4 regions of the Enterobacter sp. PL_is514 genome follow, and region 3 is predicted to be linked to each of the others. Evidence: predicted binding sites of a transcription regulator. Region 3 holds the regulator's gene; each other region holds the start of a gene.
The links. The regulator CRP, encoded in region 3, controls carbon source genes, mostly activating them, when cyclic AMP is high. The targets are predictions, from matches to a motif close to ATGTGANNNNNNTCACAT.
Positions count from the first base shown of each region.

Region 1: the regulator CRP is predicted to act here: its motif matches at 1,012-1,029, upstream of serC (3-phosphoserine/phosphohydroxythreonine transaminase).
Region 2: the regulator CRP is predicted to act here: its motif matches at 1,454-1,471, upstream of AC0TNG_RS11220 (YjcB family protein).
Region 4: the regulator CRP is predicted to act here: its motif matches at 1,236-1,253, upstream of AC0TNG_RS22930 (maltoporin).

Region 1 is NZ_JBVPGN010000036.1:401,342-404,552, forward strand. It holds gene ycaO (30S ribosomal protein S12 methylthiotransferase accessory factor YcaO) at 1-146, opposite strand, end outside; gene AC0TNG_RS22210 (DUF421 domain-containing protein) at 274-966, shown strand; gene serC (3-phosphoserine/phosphohydroxythreonine transaminase) at 1,129-2,217, shown strand; gene aroA (3-phosphoshikimate 1-carboxyvinyltransferase) at 2,287-3,211, shown strand, end outside.
Region 2 is NZ_JBVPGN010000031.1:48,981-52,191, reverse strand. It holds gene uvrA (excinuclease ABC subunit UvrA) at 1-268, opposite strand, end outside; gene ssb1 (single-stranded DNA-binding protein SSB1) at 520-1,050, shown strand; gene AC0TNG_RS11220 (YjcB family protein) at 1,111-1,392, opposite strand; gene AC0TNG_RS11215 (diguanylate cyclase) at 1,884-3,211, shown strand, end outside.
Region 3 is NZ_JBVPGN010000029.1:21,861-25,071, forward strand. It holds gene AC0TNG_RS08620 (phosphoribulokinase) at 1-814, shown strand, start outside; gene AC0TNG_RS08625 (OsmC family protein) at 881-1,285, opposite strand; gene crp (cAMP-activated global transcriptional regulator CRP) at 1,597-2,229, shown strand; gene AC0TNG_RS08635 (YccS/YhfK family putative transporter) at 2,287-3,211, shown strand, end outside.
Region 4 is NZ_JBVPGN010000036.1:553,029-556,239, reverse strand. It holds gene AC0TNG_RS22935 (LacI family DNA-binding transcriptional regulator) at 1-1,074, opposite strand, end outside; gene AC0TNG_RS22930 (maltoporin) at 1,344-2,609, shown strand; gene AC0TNG_RS22925 (PTS sugar transporter subunit IIB) at 2,714-2,956, opposite strand; gene AC0TNG_RS22920 (beta-galactosidase) at 3,095-3,211, opposite strand, start outside.

The DNA of each region.
Region 1 (3,211 bases), on a different contig from region 3:
CGAATATGCACGGACCAGACATGAGGCACCGGATTGAGCCAGGAGGCTTCTTCGATGTTAAAACCCAGGTCGGTCAGTTTCTGCTGGAAGCGAGCGATGGAATCTTCCAGGGCGGCGTCTTTGCCGGGGATAAACGTTTGAGTCATGGCGGTCACTTTTATCGTACGTAAAGCGCGCAATGATACGGGTTTTGCGTGACGGGTGCTATCTTCGGCGAAAATAAATGGCTGGACTATGCTTAGTGGCAGTAACTGACTGTTAAGGCATAGAAAAATGAAAGCATTTGATCTCCAGCGGATGGCGTTTGATAAAGTTCCTCCTGAATTTCTGGGCGAAGTGGCGCTGCGCAGCCTGTATACCTTCGTACTTGTCTTCCTGTTTCTTAAAATCACCGGCCGTCGCGGCGTACGGCAGATGTCGCTCTTTGAGGTGTTGATTATTCTGACGCTGGGTTCAGCGGCGGGGGACGTCGCCTTCTATGATGATGTGCCGATGGTGCCGGTGTTTATCGTTTTTGTCTCACTGGCGCTACTTTATCGTCTTGTCATGTGGCTGATGTCGAAAAGCGAAAAGCTGGAAGATCTGCTTGAAGGGAAGCCGGTCGTTATCGTCGAGGACGGACAGCTGGCCTGGGAAAATGTACAAAGCGCCAATATGACCGAGTTTGAGTTCTTTATGGAGCTACGCCTGAATAGCGTTGAACAGCTCGGGCAGGTGCGTCTGGCGATCATGGAAACTAACGGGCAGATCAGCGTTTATTACTATTCTGACGACGAGGTGAAGCCGGGGCTGTGTATCCTGCCGGATATGCTCATTGAGCGTTTCAGAACGGTGCCTGAATCAGGCGAGTATGCTTGCGTAAGATGTAGCCATGTTGTGGCGATGCAGCCGGGGGATCGTCAATTATGCCCTCGCTGTGCAAATCCGGAATGGACGAAGGTTAGCCGGGCCAAACGCATCACCTGACAGCCATTTTGTCGGTTTTGTCTTAACGAGGCGGCAGATTGTTTTGTGTGACGCGGGGCACATTTCACGGGTCATAAGTTTTAGACATTGCGGCGCGTGTCACTGAATGATAAAACCGATATCCACAGTTATAACTTATGGCTTTTAGCGTGGTGAGGGGAAATGGCTCAAGTCTTTAATTTCAGTTCAGGTCCGGCAATGTTGCCGGCAGACGTGCTTAAACAGGCTCAACAGGAACTTTGTGACTGGAACGGTCTCGGTACGTCGGTGATGGAAATCAGCCACCGGGGTAAAGAGTTTATTCAGGTGGCGGAAGAGGCAGAAAAGGATTTTCGCGATCTGCTGAATATTCCCTCGAACTACAAAGTATTGTTCTGTCACGGCGGTGGACGCGGCCAGTTTGCGGGTATTCCGCTGAATATCCTCGGTGACAAAACGACGGCTGACTACGTTGATGCGGGTTACTGGGCAGCAAGCGCCATCAAAGAAGCGCATAAATACTGCACGCCGAATGTGATCGACGCCAAAGTGACCGTTGACGGTCTGCGCGCCGTGAAGCCAATGCGCGAGTGGCAGCTTTCTGATAATGCAGCGTATCTGCACTACTGCCCGAACGAAACCATTGACGGGATTGCCATCGACGAGACGCCAAACTTCGGCAGCGATGTCGCGGTTGCCGCTGACTTCTCCTCCACCATTCTGTCTGCGCCAATTGACGTCAGCCGTTATGGCGTGATCTACGCGGGCGCACAGAAAAATATCGGCCCTGCAGGCCTGACGATTGTTATCGTGCGTGAAGACCTGCTGGGTAAAGCACATACATCCTGCCCGTCGATTCTCGATTACACCGTGCTGAACGATAACGATTCTATGTTCAACACCCCACCCACGTTTGCCTGGTATCTCTCCGGCCTGGTCTTCAAATGGCTGAAGCAAAACGGCGGCGTGGCGCAGATGGACAAGGTGAATCAGCTGAAAGCTGAACTGCTGTATGGCGTGATCGACAAGAGCGATTTCTACCGCAACGATGTAGCAAACGCTAACCGTTCCCGCATGAACGTACCGTTCCAGCTGGCGGACAGCAACCTGGACAAAGTGTTCCTGGAAGAGTCCTTCGCGGCAGGTCTGCACGCGCTCAAAGGTCACCGTGTCGTGGGCGGCATGCGTGCCTCCATCTATAACGCGATGCCGCTGGAAGGCGTTAAAGCCCTGACGGATTTCATGATCGACTTCGAACGTCGTCACGGTTAATTTGCTGTTTTTCACCCCCGCAGCGCCCCTGCGGGGTTTTTATTATGTTGAGTTGAGAGTTTAGTTTTCATGGAATCCCTGACGTTACAACCTATCGCGCGGGTAGATGGCACCATCAATCTGCCTGGTTCAAAAAGTGTCTCGAACCGCGCTCTGCTGCTGGCAGCTCTGGCAAACGGCACCACCGTCCTCACAAACCTGCTGGACAGCGATGACGTGCGCCATATGCTCAATGCGCTGAAAGCGTTGGGCGTTCATTACACTCTCTCCGACGATCGTACCCGCTGCGAAGTGACCGGCAACGGCGGCGCGCTGCGCTCGGGTGAAGAGCTTGAGCTTTTTCTGGGCAACGCGGGTACCGCTATGCGCCCGCTGGCGGCGGCCCTGTGCCTGGGAAGCAACAATGTTGTGCTGACCGGCGAGCCGCGCATGAAAGAGCGCCCGATTGGTCACCTGGTGGATGCCCTGCGTCAGGGCGGCGCGCAGATTGACTATCTGGAGCAGGAAAACTATCCGCCACTGCGTCTGCGCGGCGGTTTTACCGGAGGTCACGTCGAGGTTGACGGCAGCGTCTCCAGCCAGTTCCTGACGGCACTGCTGATGACCGCGCCGCTGGCCCCGCAGGATACAGTTATCACGATTAAAGGCGAGCTGGTCTCCAAACCGTACATTGATATCACGCTGCACCTGATGAAAACTTTCGGCGTTGAGGTGGAAAACCAGTCTTATCAGCGCTTCGTGGTGCGCGGGGCACAGCAGTACCAGTCTCCGGGCAACTACCTGGTTGAAGGGGATGCGTCATCCGCGTCCTACTTCCTGGCCGCAGGTGCGATTAAAGGCGGAACGGTAAAAGTGACCGGTATTGGCCGTAACAGCGTGCAGGGCGACATCCGTTTTGCGGACGTGCTGGAAAAAATGGGCGCCATTGTCACCTGGGGCGATGACTTTATCTCCTGTACCCACGGTGAGCTGAACGCCATCGACATGGACATGA
Region 2 (3,211 bases), on a different contig from region 3:
TGGACTTCTGCTCAATAGAGATAGCAGGGGACAACCCTTCAATATGGTCAACATCCGGTTTTTCCATCAGCGACAGGAACTGACGCGCGTACGCAGAGAGTGATTCAACGTAACGACGCTGTCCTTCGGCATACAGGGTGTCGAAAGCCAGTGAGGATTTGCCAGACCCCGAAAGCCCGGTCACGACAATGAGTTTGTCGCGAGGGATTATGAGGTTGATATTCTTGAGATTGTGGGTGCGGGCGCCCCGAACTTCGATCTTATCCATTCACCTTTCCCGGTTGGAACACGGATTGCCTGATTTGTTTGAAGGACAAACGGCTGTCAGAAACGGCTAATTATGACACAATTTAACCTGTTTGAATATACAGTATTGGAATGCATTTTCTGATTCTCTGTGTAACAATGACACGTTCGCGAGAGATTTCTGAACCGACTACGCAACTATGCAAATTGCCGCGTGGAAATGGTACACTCGCGCGTTTACACTATTAAGAAACGTATTCAGGAGACACGAACATGGCCAGCAGAGGCGTAAACAAGGTGATTCTCGTCGGTAATCTGGGCCAGGACCCGGAAGTACGCTACATGCCGAGTGGTGGCGCAGTTGCCAACATTACGCTGGCTACTTCCGAATCCTGGCGTGATAAAGCGACCGGAGAGATGAAAGAGCAGACCGAATGGCACCGCGTTGTGCTGTTTGGCAAACTGGCCGAAGTGGCCGGTGAGTATCTGCGTAAAGGTTCTCAGGTCTATATCGAAGGCCAGCTGCGCACCCGCAAATGGACCGATCAGTCTGGTGCTGAGAAGTACACCACTGAAGTCGTGGTTAACGTGGGCGGTACCATGCAGATGCTGGGTGGCCGTCAGGGCGGTGGTGCACCGGCAGGTGGTGGTCAGAGCCAGCAGCAGGGCGGTTGGGGTCAGCCTCAGCAGCCGCAGGGCGGCAACCAGTTCAGCGGTGGCGCGCAGTCTCGCCCGCAGCAGCAGTCTGCTCCGGCACCGTCTAACGAACCGCCAATGGATTTCGACGACGACATTCCGTTCTGATCAACGGATGAGAAAACAAAAAACCCAGACATCGTCTGGGTTTTTTTATTGATGAAGGGATCAGGTAATGACCATCGGCCAGTCTGGCGGCGTGTGGCTCATTGCTTCCACCATCACCACTTTAATGTTTTCCCAGACGGCGGCGATATCCAGCAGGGTAATGCCAAGCAGACCCGTTGCAAACCAGCAGGCTGCACCCAGCCCCAGCAGGGTGCTGATGACAGCGAGACCCGCGTAGTCAGATTTACGAAACTGAATGTTCAGCGTGCTGGCCAAAAACATCAGTACCGCACTCAACAAAGGCCAGCGCAGGAGAACCATGCTGGTAGTAATGGTTGCCATAAAACCCATCCTCAACAAAACAGACGAACTGAATGAAACAGATTTTTTCGTTACACTATATGTGTGAACTATATCACGTTTGCTGTTTTATTCGCCAGTCCCGGGGTGATGAAAAACGGGTGATTCATAGTTGCCGAGAATCAGTGGGCGCCTGAGTGAAAATATATCTTTGCTGGCTAAGTTCTCCAGTTCCCGCACTCTTTATAATGAATTCATTGAGATAGCAAAACTGATGCAAAAGGATGCACACTGTACAATGTTTACAGCAATAACCCTATGGCTTATGCTTGAGTGGACAATTAATTTTACTCGCAGCTAACCTTTCAGGTTCTTGAATTTAATTATTTTTTTATTTCTTTGTACGTTTTTAATTACACACAACGTTATTTTTTAATTCGCTACGCTGAGATTCAGCCTGTGCGTTGGTTTGTCGATTTTTCGAATCTGAAGAAAGTTGCGTCCGGTTTATCGCCTGATAATCAGCGAAAAAAATGAAAGAAAACCGACGTGAGATTGTTAATGACAGCATGCAAGCGTTGCATGCGCTGGCTAAGCTGATGCCTCAGCTTCATGCTCAATGTTCTCTGACCGACATGCTGACGACCATCAGTCGCGCGCTGGGCGCTAGTCTTGCCTGGGTAAGCGTTAATGGTGATGATGGGCTACAGCGCGTGGTATGCGCCGGGGAGATGACCTGCCATCCCTTCGAAGTGGCCGATTTCCTGGCGGACACCCTGCTCCAGCGGCATCATCGTTCATGGCGGGTGGTCTACTGGAAAGAGAATATTGGCCGTGCGTTATTTCCTCCTCAGCACCCGGGCTATGCGCAGTTGCATAGCGGTGTCCTGTGCAAACTTTCAACCCATAACTGGCACTGCAGCGGCTATTTCTTTTTAGCGTTTGATGAACGACTCTCTTCTCTGCCAATTCTGAAAAATATCGTCGTGGTGCTGGTCGAAAAATTAAAAGACTATTTCGCGGAAATTATTGCCCGGGAGAAAACTGCCCAGGAAATGCAGCGTGTCGTGACGCAATATAAGACGCTTTTTGAACGCGCCCCGGTTTTAATGAACTCTTTCGACAAATTTAACCGCTGCGTGCTGTGGAATGCCGAATGTGAAAAAGTATTCGGCTGGACGATGGCGGAGATCGCGGAACATGCCGATCCGCTTTCGCTGTTTTATCCTGACCCTGAAGAGCGGCGGCGGGTAAGAGAGTCGGTCAATGTCTCGCCGCTGAAGGATATGTATGAGTGGCATCCGCTACGCAAAGACGGGACCCCGCTGACGGTGCTGTGGTCCAACATTCTGTTGCCGGACAACTCTATCCTCAATATTGGGCTGGATATCACCGAGCGGAAAAAAGCCGAGCAGCAGCTGCAGGTAAAAGCCACTACTGACGATCTCACCGGCTGCTTTAACCGTTCGGCGATTTTGCAGCAGCTTGAGCTTGCGCTGGCGGCCAGTGCCCGGCAGGAGGTTAACAGCCATTTTTGCGTCCTGATGTTTGACCTGGATTTCTTCAAACAGATCAACGATGAGTGGGGGCACCCGGTGGGTGATGCGGCGCTCCTTCACTTTTGTAACGCGATCCGTGAGTTATCACCTTCAGATTCGGCATTAGGACGCGTGGGAGGAGAAGAGTTTTTGCTCTTGCTGGCGCAAACAAACGGCAATGGCGCTGCGCAATTATCCGCCAGGTTGCGCACCTTTCTGCAAACCAACCCGCTGGCCGTGGGGGAGAGAAAAGTGTCGCTGTCATTTAGTGCCGGGGTTGTGGAAGTAAACGGAGGACAGCGGGATACTTCAGTCCTGCTGAG
Region 3 (3,211 bases):
CACCACCAGCCTCGCCTTTCGCAAGATTTTCGCCCAGCTGAATCTTCGTGCGGCGGAGGTCGAAGGCGACAGCTTTCACCGCTACACGCGTCCGGAGATGGATATGGCCATCCGTAAAGCGCGCGATCTGGGTAAACACATCAGCTATTTCGGCCCGGAAGCCAATGACTTCGGCCTGCTGGAACAAACCTTTATAGAGTACGGTCAGAGCGGCAAAGGGCAGTCCCGCAAGTATCTGCATACCTATGATGAAGCCGTTCCCTGGAATCAGGTGCCGGGGACGTTCACCCCGTGGCAACCGCTGCCGGAACCCACCGACGTGCTGTTTTACGAAGGATTGCACGGTGGCGTGGTCACTCCTCAACACGACGTGGCGCGCCACGTGGACCTGCTGGTCGGCGTGGTCCCTATCGTTAACCTGGAGTGGATCCAGAAGCTGACGCGCGACATGAGCGAGCGCGGCCATTCACGAGAGGCGGTGATGGACTCGGTGGTGCGCTCCATGGAAGATTACATCAACTTCCTGACACCGCAGTTCTCCCGCACCCATATCAACTTCCAGCGGGTGCCGACGGTGGACACCTCCAACCCGTTTGCCGCCAAAAGTATCCCGTCCCTTGATGAGAGCTTTGTGGTGATCCATTTCCGCAATCTCGAAGGCATTGATTACCCCTGGCTACTGGCCATGCTGCAGGGCTCGTTTATTTCGCACATGAATACGTTAGTCGTGCCGGGCGGAAAAATGGGGCTGGCGATGGAGCTCATCATGACGCCGCTGGTGGAGCGACTGATGGAAGGGAAGCAGATCGCGTGAACATGTTCCCTCTCCCTGTGGGAGAGGGTTAGGGTGAGGGCATCAACACGCACGATGCCCCAATAATTAAGCCTCGATCACTTCATACGAATGCGTGATTTTTACCGCTTTCTCCAGCATTAACGCCACAGAGCAGTACTTCTCCGCAGACAGATCCACCGCACGCGAGACCGCTGCGTCCTTCAACTCTTTACCGGTGACCACAAAGTGCAGATTAATATGGGTGAACAGGCGTGGCGCCTCTTCGCGACGTTCTGACGTGAGTTTAACCTCACAATCCGTCACGTCATGACGACCTTTTTGCAGAATCGACACCACGTCAATGGCGCTGCATCCCCCTGCCGCCATCAGCACCATTTCCATTGGGCTTGGCGCTTTATCGCCGGAGTTACCGTCCATCAAAATCTGGTGTCCTGACGCGGACTCGCCCAGGAACGTTAAACCTTCAACCCATTTCACGCGCGCTTGCATATTCTTAAACTCCAACGTTGCATTTTTGGTGACAGATTACGCGTGCGTTACATTTCTCGCAATGGAAGGCGACCTGCATCATGCTGAAGCGAGACACCAGGAGACACGCGGCGAAAGCTATGCTAAAACACTCTGGATGCTACAGTAATACATTGACGTTACACATGTATGCAGAGGACATCAAACTTTACTGGCTGCGAAACGTTACGGTAGCCGACTTCCCAGGGTATGGGTAAGAATTCGATTGCAACCCCAGAGTCCGGATGCATCTGATGACTCTGGTGACAGCTTATAACAGAGGATAACAGCGCATGGTGCTTGGCAAACCGCAAACAGACCCGACTCTCGAATGGTTCTTGTCTCATTGCCACATTCATAAGTACCCATCAAAGAGCACGCTGATTCACCAGGGTGAAAAAGCGGAAACGTTGTATTACATCGTTAAAGGCTCGGTGGCAGTGCTGATCAAAGATGAAGAAGGGAAAGAGATGATCCTTTCTTATCTGAACCAGGGCGATTTCATCGGTGAACTGGGCCTGTTTGAAGAGGGCCAGGAACGTAGCGCCTGGGTTCGTGCAAAGACAGCATGTGAAGTGGCTGAAATTTCTTACAAGAAGTTCCGTCAGCTGATTCAGGTTAACCCTGACATCCTGATGCGTCTTTCTTCCCAGATGGCGCGCCGTCTGCAGGTCACCTCAGAGAAAGTGGGCAACCTCGCCTTCCTGGACGTGACAGGCCGTATCGCACAGACCCTACTGAACCTGGCGAAACAGCCAGACGCTATGACCCACCCGGACGGCATGCAAATTAAAATTACCCGTCAGGAAATTGGTCAGATCGTCGGTTGCTCCCGTGAAACAGTGGGCCGTATCCTGAAAATGCTGGAAGATCAAAACCTGATCTCTGCCCACGGTAAAACCATCGTGGTTTACGGAACGCGTTAATTCCGCTTAAACGGCGTGCCATCGCAAGGTGTCACGCCGTTTTTGTCTCTACTCCCCATGTGGCGCAGGCTGATCTATCACCCGGAAGTTAACTACGCACTGCGACAAACGCTGGTGTTGTGTCTTCCTGTGGCCATAGGCCTGATCCTCGGACATCTTCAGCAAGGTCTGCTGTTTTCCCTCGTGCCTGCCTGCTGCAACATCGCCGGTCTGGACACGCCGCATAAGCGCTTTTTCAAACGCCTGATTATCGGCGGCTGCCTGTTTGCGGGCTGTAGCCTCGCCGTACAGCTTTTACTGGCTCGTGATATTCCGCTGCCGCTGATCCTGACCGTGCTGGCGATGACCCTCGGCGTCACGGCGGAAATCAGTTCTCTGCACGCCCGCCTGCTTCCCGCGTCGCTGATTGCGGCCATTTTCACGCTGAGCCTCGCCGGGAATATGCCGGTGTGGGAGCCGCTGCTGATCTACGCCCTGGGGACATTATGGTACGGCCTGTTTAACTGGTTCTGGTTCTGGCTGTGGCGGGAGCAGCCGCTGCGTGAATCCCTGAGCCTGCTCTATGTGCAGCTTGCGGATTACTGCGAAGCCAAATACACCCTGCTGACCCAGCATACCGATCCGGAAAAATCCTTACCGCCCCTGCTGACGCGCCAGCAGAAGGTGGTGGATCTGATAAGCCAGTGCTATCAGCAGCTGCATATGCTCGCCGCCAACAAGAACCACGAATACAAACGGCTGCTGCGCACCTTCCAGGTAGGCCTGGATCTGCAGGAGCATATCTCCGTGAGCCTGCACCACCCGCAGGAGGTGCAAAAGCTGGTCGAGCGCAGCCACGCCGAAGCGGTGATCCGCTGGAACGCGCAGACCGTCTCGGCACGTCTGCGGGTGCTGGCAGACGATATTCTTTACCACCGCTACCCCACACGCTTTAACATGGAAAAACAGCTGGGCGCGCTGGAGAAAATCGCCCGTCAGCATC
Region 4 (3,211 bases), on a different contig from region 3:
CGCATCGCCGAGCTGATGCGCGATCTTACGCAGCTGCTGGGCAAGCGCCTGCAGGTTTTTCCCTTTCTCCCCTTTCGGCCCGGTGGACTGACGCACCACCAGACGGGCAGGTAAAATTGAGGACATGCGCTGGGCATTCTCTTCACCGCTGTCGAGAATGCGGCGCACCGCCTCTTTACCCTGCAGATCTAAATCCAGCGATACCGTCGTCAGCGCCGGGTAGAAGAATGAGCTTTCATAGGTGTCATCGTAGCCAATCACCGACTTCTCGCCCGGAATTGAAATCTGCTGCTGATGGAACGCGCTCAGCACGCCGAGCGCCATCTGGTCGTTCGCCACCAGCACGGCGGTAAACTGCGCCGTTTCCCGCAGCATTTGCAACGCTCCCGAATAACCGCTTTGCGCATCCCAGTTGCCGCGAATGACCGATGCTGGCTCCAGACCGTAGCCCTTCAGGGTCTCGATCCAGCTTTTCAGCCTCAGCTGCGCCGACACGGAAGACGCCGGCCCCGCCAGCAGGGCAATGTCGCGATGCCCCAGCTCGTAAAGATATTTGACGCTGGCGCGGGTGCCGTCCGCCGGATTAAACGAAACGTTAAACACGGAACTGTACGGGTCAACGTCGAGGAACAGGCAGACAATGTCGTCGTTGTCGGCGGCGATTTTCTGCGCCGCTTCAGCCTCCAGCGGCACGTTGATGATCACTTTGCTCACCAGCTGGGATTTCAGCTCGTTGATGGAGTCCTGGATGCTGTGGTTGACGTTCTCATCAATCATTGAGATCAGTACCTGGTAGCCTTCCACATTGGCATAGCGTTTCACCGCCGCCGCAACCTGCGAAGGCGCGTGCAGCGCCAGCGAAATGGTCACCAGCCCAACGGTCTGGCTCTGCTTGCCCACCAGCTGCTGAGCCAGTCGGTTGGGTACATACCGCAATAACTCTATGGATTTCTCCACCTTGATGCGCGTGGCGTCGGATACATTGGCAGATTTATTCAGTACCCTGGACACGGTCTGATAGGAGACGCCCGCATGGCGTGCCACGTCCTCTAACGTTGCGCTTTTCGACTTCATGGTCCGGTTCCTTATGTTGTTATGCGCTGATTGTAACAGGGGTGCTGAAAAAAAACGCTTACCACCCTCTCGCTGTGGGCATAACACCATCAAAAAGTATGACGCTCACAATGCCATAATTTGTGTCCGATCTCATTACTCGTAACAAAATTGTCTATTTTATTTGCAGTTAATCACACATTTCGGATCGTGCAATTGCCAGTTAACGGGTTTAGGCATTTTATGACAGCGGATTTGTGAACGTATTACAAAACAATAAGAGGGTTACAATGAACACGACGATCCGCTCTGTATCTGTTGCGTTGGCTGCCGCGCTGGCATCGCCTTCGCTGTTTGCAGCGTCTTCAGTACCGATTGATTTTCATGGATATCTTCGCTCCGGCGTGGGCGTCTCACGGGATGGTGGGATGGAGGAGTGGCAAAAAAACAAAATTGGCCGTCTCGGGAACGAGGCCGACACCTACGGCGAGCTGGAGCTGGGCTCCGAGGTATACAAAAAGAACGACGTCAGTTTCTATCTCGACAGCATGGTGAGCATGGTCTCAGACGGCTCCAACGACAATGAAACCACCTTAGATGACGATGCCCAGTTCGGCCTGCGCCAGCTTAACCTGCAGATCAAGGGGCTGATCCCCGGGGATCCCAATGCGGTGATTTGGGGCGGTAAGCGCTACTACCAGCGCCATGACCTGCACATCATTGATACCAAATACTGGAATATTTCCGGCTCCGGTGCGGGTATCGAGAACTACACGCTTGGCCCGGGCGCAGTCTCCGTTGCGTGGATCCGCGGCGATGCCAACGACGTGGACTACCGCGTGGATGGCGACAGCGACGTTAACATCAACTACATCGACCTTCGCTATGCGGGCTGGAAGCCGTGGGCGGGCGCGTGGACGGAAGTGGGTATTGATTACGCCATGCCAAACCCGACCAACAAGCAGAAAGAGTACGGCGGACTGTACGAGGCCGATAACGGCGTAATGGTCACCGGTGAGATCAGCCAGGATATGTTTGGCGGCTATAACAAGCTGGTGCTGCAGTACGCCAATAAAGGTCTGGCCCAGAACATGGTGTCACAGGGTGGGGGCTGGTACGACATGTGGAACTACGTGAACGACGCCACCGGCTACCGCGTGATTAACACCGGCTTAATTCCGATTACCGACAAGTTCTCCTTTAACCACGTTCTGACATGGGGCTCGGCAGACGACACCACGCAGTACACGGACAAATCACGCCTGGTATCGCTGGTGGGGCGCGCGCAGTATCAGTTCACCGAGTACGTGCGTCTGATTGGCGAAGTGGGCGGATTCTACCAGGAAGATACTTATACCGACGGCACTAAGTACAAGCAGAGCGGCGAGAAGTACACCCTCGCGCTGGGGCTGGCAGACGGACCTGATTTTATGTCGCGTCCTGAGCTGCGCGTCTTTGCCTCTTACCTGAATGACTCCGAAAAAGGGCAATCCTTCGAAGATGGCACCGCGAATAATACCTGGAACTTCGGTGTGCAGGTCGAGGCCTGGTGGTAAGTCGTAATTTATAATTTGCGTTAATCGTTATCGTATCTCCAGCAACCTGCAGTCTATTTTACTGCTTTGGGATAGCCATTACTTTGGCTATCCCTTTTTTATATTTACTGATTAAAATGTTCGTCTAATAATTTCCGTAATGTATCAGACTGCCTGCCGAATATAGCGTGCACCTGCTGGCCGATAATAATCACCCCCAGCGCCCCCTCATTCTGTATCGCCTGGGAATCGACCTTATTTAAATCTTTTACCGTCACGCGCAGGCGGGTAATACAGGCTTCGACGTGCTCGATATTATCGTCGCCGCCAAATGCCGGAATTAAACGCTGAGTAATTTGACTGTCCATAATACGCCTCTCTGTATGCAGATAAAAAAATGCCTGCTCGGGGAGCAGGCGTTTTGTGCCTTGTTGCCGGGTGGCGCTGCGCTTACCCGGCCTACGGGTTTTGTAGGCCCGTGCAAGCGCAGCGCCGCCGGGCGGTTCTTACGCTTTACGCCTGAGCACCCGACAGTCCCAGGGAAGCAGCACGATATCGCCCGCAGCGGCGGCATCGGTCATGCAGTCGGTATACCCCTGCGGCAGCGTGATGAGCTGCTGCTG